Regions from separate parts of the Staphylococcus sp. acrmy genome, predicted to be linked through region 1. Evidence: riboswitches for the same ligand, from Rfam matches in the RefSeq annotation. Region 1 holds a riboswitch; the other holds the start of a gene.
What was found. A riboswitch is a leader RNA that binds a small molecule or an ion and turns the genes downstream of it on or off. The one in region 1 is predicted to bind FMN.
Positions count from the first base shown of each region.

Region 1 (2,409 bases):
TGTTAGAGGGAAGATGATTCCTATTACTTTTAAACACTTAACTAAAAAGAATTTTAACAAATTAAAAGCGCAACATTATGGCAATGTGCCACTAGAACGTGCGTTTGAACTGTTTCAGTTAGATTGTGAGCATTATAAAATTGATTTAGAACATTTAGCACATCGTCGTACTGGAAATGCGATTGATGATTTAGAGTATGATTTACAGCACCCTGAAGAAGTGGGGACTTTCCAAAGCTTAATTGAAAATGTTAAAGAGAATTTGAATTGGATTTGGAATAGTTTGAGTAACGAAGACCAAAAAGAATTCGATCAACGTTTTACAAAGATTATTCAATTAAATTCTAATCCTATGCCACCGAGAACTGCAGAATTGATTATTGAATTGATAAATAATGACTCACTTATTATAAAAAGAGGATTAGAAGATATTTCACATTATGATGGTCATTTTAACTTGAAATTTAAAGACGATGATACAGAATATCAATATGATGTTGTTATCAATGCTACCGGTGCAAAAACGCATTTATCAGATTTAGATGAAGATGATCAACTTATTTTAAATCTTGAAAATCATCGTATCGTACAACCTCATCCAATGGGCGGTATTCAAATCATTCCTGAAACGAACCAAGTTATAAGTCTGAGATATGGCACGCTTAATAATATGATTGCTATTGGCCATGTTACGAATGGTGTTAACAAATTACGTAATGGTGTGAAAATGATTGTTGATCAGGCTGTTAGTACAGTTGACTATCTATACAAAATACAAAGTCATTTTGACCACAAACAGTAAATCTTTACACTTATTTAGCTGAATTATCCATTAAATAGCGAACTCTCACTTTTACATGGTTTCTACATTTGTAATTTATAAAAATTAAGGGTATGATTATTTTGTAGTAACTAATCTACATTAACTCAATAATCACAATTTCATAGTAATTCTTTCGGGGCGGGGTGCAATTCCCAACCGGCAGTAAATCAAGCCTGCGACCCGAGCTTGTTGGTAACGACATGCTCGGTTGATCTAGTGAAACTCTAGAGCCGACAGTAAAAGTCTGGATGGGAGAAAGAATGAAGACGTCATTGAATAAAGACGTTTGTTAAGCGTGCACATTTACAAAATGTCGTAAGCTTATTTAAATATATATGTAGACTCCTTATGCCTAATAATTACATTACGGTATAGGGAGTTTTTAGTTATAGAGGTGATAAGTTGAGTAATTTTATGCAATACGCAATACAACTTGCGCAAATGGTTGAAGGTCAAACTGGTATTAATCCTCCAGTAGGTTCAGTAGTAGTTAATGATGGACGCATCGTAGGTTTAGGTGCACATCTGATGCAAGGCGATAAACATGCCGAAGTTCAAGCATTGGATATGGCTCAAGACAAAGCAAAAGGCGGTACAATTTATATTTCATTAGAACCTTGTACGCACTATGGTTCAACACCGCCATGTGTCAATAAAATCATTGAATTTGGACTTAACAAAGTAATATATGCAGTCAAAGACACTACTTTACCTTCTGAAGGAGATGCAATCTTACAGAAAGCTGGAATTGAAGTTGAATATCAACATTCAACTGAAGCGGCACAGTTATATGAAGACTTTTTCAAAGCGAAAAATGACAAAATACCTGAAATAACTGTAAAAGTATCAGTAACCTTAGATGGTAAACAAGCGACTGATAATGGACAAAGTCAGTGGATTACTAATCCTGAAGTTAAACAAGATGTCTATCGCTTACGTCATACTCATGATGCAGTACTCACTGGCTATGGCACTGTTGAAGCGGATGATCCACAGTATACAACGCGAATTCAAGATGGAAAACATCCAACGCGTATCATCTTATCAAGAAAGGGAGACATTGATTTTTCGAAACAAATCTTTCATGATAATTTGAGTGAAGTTTGGATTTACACTGAAAATGAATCGCTATCAAGTCCAGATAATCATATTAAAATTATACATTTAGCAGATTGTAAATTAGATAATATTTTAACTGATATCTACGAACGAGGCGTAGGTAAACTATTAATTGAAGCAGGTCCTCGTGTTACTTCAGCATTTCTCCAATCTAAATACTTAGATCAACTTATTATTTATTACGCCCCGAAAATAATAGGTGGTCGTGGAACACATCAATTTTATCAAACAGATCATGTCATTGATTTAGACCAGGCCACACAATTTGAAATTATTTCTACTGAGTTAATCAATCAAAATATAAAAATGATAATGCGAAAGAAGTGAATAACAATGTTTACAGGTATCGTTGAAGAAATAGGTACTGTGAAAAACATTCGTACACAACAATCCGTAAGAACGCTAGACATTGCATGTCATAAGATTTTAGAAGATATGCAGATTGGTGATTCTATTAGCGTCAATGG
Region 1 is NZ_JALCVE010000006.1:53,556-55,964, reverse strand. Features, by position in the region: gene FH144_RS07655 (FAD/NAD(P)-binding protein) at 1-802, shown strand, start outside; FMN riboswitch at 949-1,087, shown strand; gene ribD (bifunctional diaminohydroxyphosphoribosylaminopyrimidine deaminase/5-amino-6-(5-phosphoribosylamino)uracil reductase RibD) at 1,226-2,269, shown strand; gene FH144_RS07645 (riboflavin synthase) at 2,276-2,409, shown strand, end outside.

Region 2 (2,409 bases), on a different contig from region 1:
ACGTTTGGTGTGTTTTTTTACCACTTAAAATATTATAGATACTTTTATCAGTTTTATATTTAAATGCATGCGTTGATGCATATGAAATGATTGAATGCATTTGTGAATCCTCACTTTATGAAACTGTAAAATAATAAATTAAATAATCGAAGACTTAGTTAACATTTGTTATACTAGTGTAACATTTTTATCAAAGGAGGCGAAGAAATTGGCGAAGTATACAATCGTTGATATGGATACATGCATAGCATGTGGTGCGTGTGGTGCTGCAGCGCCGGACATTTATGATTATGACGACGAAGGTATTGCTTTCGTAATCCTTGATGATAATCAAGGTACTGCTGAAGTACCTGAAGAATTATATGAAGATATGGAAGATGCTCTTGATGGTTGTCCAACAGATTCAATTAAGATTGAAGAAGAACCTTTTGATGGTGATGCATTAAAATTCGAATAAAATCTATGATTGAATTGTACCATATATATTTTGGAATTGGGATATAACCCAACAATAAAGGCTTAGATATGATTGTTTTATAAATCGTCTCTAAGCCTTTTATAGTATCGACACTTTTTCACGTTCTTTAAACTAGAATAGGTTTATATAATATTTTATTTGATAACTTTTCTTAAACGTTCATATAATAGTACAAATATGATTGAAATAACAATACCTTTAATAATATTAAATGGAATGATGCCAGATAAAATTATAATTTTTAGATTACCAACTACATCACCTAAATTAAAAATCATGCCATATAGAGGTAATAGTACAAAGTAATTAAGGATACTAAGTACGATTGTCATAACAACTGTACCAACTATTAAACCAATAATTAATGAACGATTAGAATTAGAACGTACACGTTTACTTACATAATAAGCTGAAAGTAGAAAACTTATGCCAGCTAAAACGTTAGCCACAGGGCCAACTGGATCTCCCATATTAAATAAAAAGTTAAGAATATTTTTGATAAGCGCTACTATTACACCAGCCATTGGTCCTAATATAAATGTAGCTAGCAATGTAGGCACATCACTAAAATCAAGTGTTAAGTATGGCGGTAAAAATGGCAATGGAAATTTAATAAACGTTAGGATAAACGCGATTGCCCCCAACATACTTATAGTAATAAGACGTTTGTTTTGTTGCATATTAAATTTTCTCCTTCCATTCATCTTACATAGAATTGGAGATAATTTGCGCAACAAAAAACCTCCATCTCCTCCCATCCAGACTATACTGTCGGCTTCAGATTTACACTGAATCAGCCACTTCATAAGAAGCGGGTCGCAGGCTTAATTTACTGCCGGTTGGGACTTGCACCCTACCCCGAAGATGAATTGTATAATTATTTATTTAAATCTTACATGAAGCATATGAATTGTGCAATACTGTTGCTCAATTAAAAGAAGACCGTTTAAACCAATTAATTAAGTAATTAAAAAGTTTAAACGGTCTTATTATAATACAATAGTGTTTAAGATATTGTTTGTGGCTTAGGTAATCGGATAATAAATGTTGTGCCTTCATTAACTTCACTTTGAACAGAAATTGAACCACCATGTTCTTCGATTATCATTTTACAAATAAATAATCCTAAGCCTGTTCCCTGTTTACCTCTTGTTCTAGAACCCTCTACTTTGTAGAAACGGTCAAATACAAGTTCTAGATGCTCTGGCGCTATACCACTACCAGTATCACTGATATATAGTATTTGATCATCCTCAGTTGAAGATGTAGTGATAGTAATTGAGTCACCTGGTTTAGTATAACGTGTCGCGTTATCGATTAAGTTAGTGAGAACTTGGTCGATACGATCGGCGTCATAATACCAAAGTTCATTACCAACCTCTGGCGATAAATTCATATCCAATTCTAAATCCAATGCTTGTTGACGATATTTCATTTGTATTTTTGAAAGAAGTGTTTGAATTGGCTGAACTTCTTTGTTTACCGTCAAGCCTTCAGCATCCATGCGTGCCACATTTAATAATTCGTTTACTAATCGATTAAGACGCTTAGTTTCATCAAGAACAATGGATAATGAATCTCTTATTTCTTCTGGCTCTGTAACAATACCATCAACAATTGATTCGGTATAGCCTTGTAATAATGAAATTGGTGTACGTAGTTCATGTGATACATTAGCTATGAAATCTTTCTTCATTTGGTCAAGATTATGTTCATTTGTCATATCCCTGATAATCACTACAATGCCACTACGCCCGTCTTGTTGAATTCGCTCGATATAACTCATAATAAATACATAGTATTTAGAGTTAAATTCATATTCATTAAATTCTGTACCTTTAGATTTAAAGGTCTTTTCAATTTGTCTTTCGATTTCTTGGTAAGTATTATTATCAATTGTAGGAATGATATCATCAGCCATTTTATTAGAT
Region 2 is NZ_JALCVE010000003.1:85,055-87,463, forward strand. Features, by position in the region: gene FH144_RS03885 (helix-turn-helix domain-containing protein) at 1-100, opposite strand, end outside; gene FH144_RS03890 (ferredoxin) at 209-457, shown strand; gene FH144_RS03895 (ECF transporter S component) at 613-1,158, opposite strand; FMN riboswitch at 1,221-1,348, opposite strand; gene FH144_RS03900 (ATP-binding protein) at 1,485-2,409, opposite strand, start outside.
Region 2: another riboswitch for FMN. It lies ahead of FH144_RS03895 (ECF transporter S component); the one in region 1 lies ahead of ribD (bifunctional diaminohydroxyphosphoribosylaminopyrimidine deaminase/5-amino-6-(5-phosphoribosylamino)uracil reductase RibD).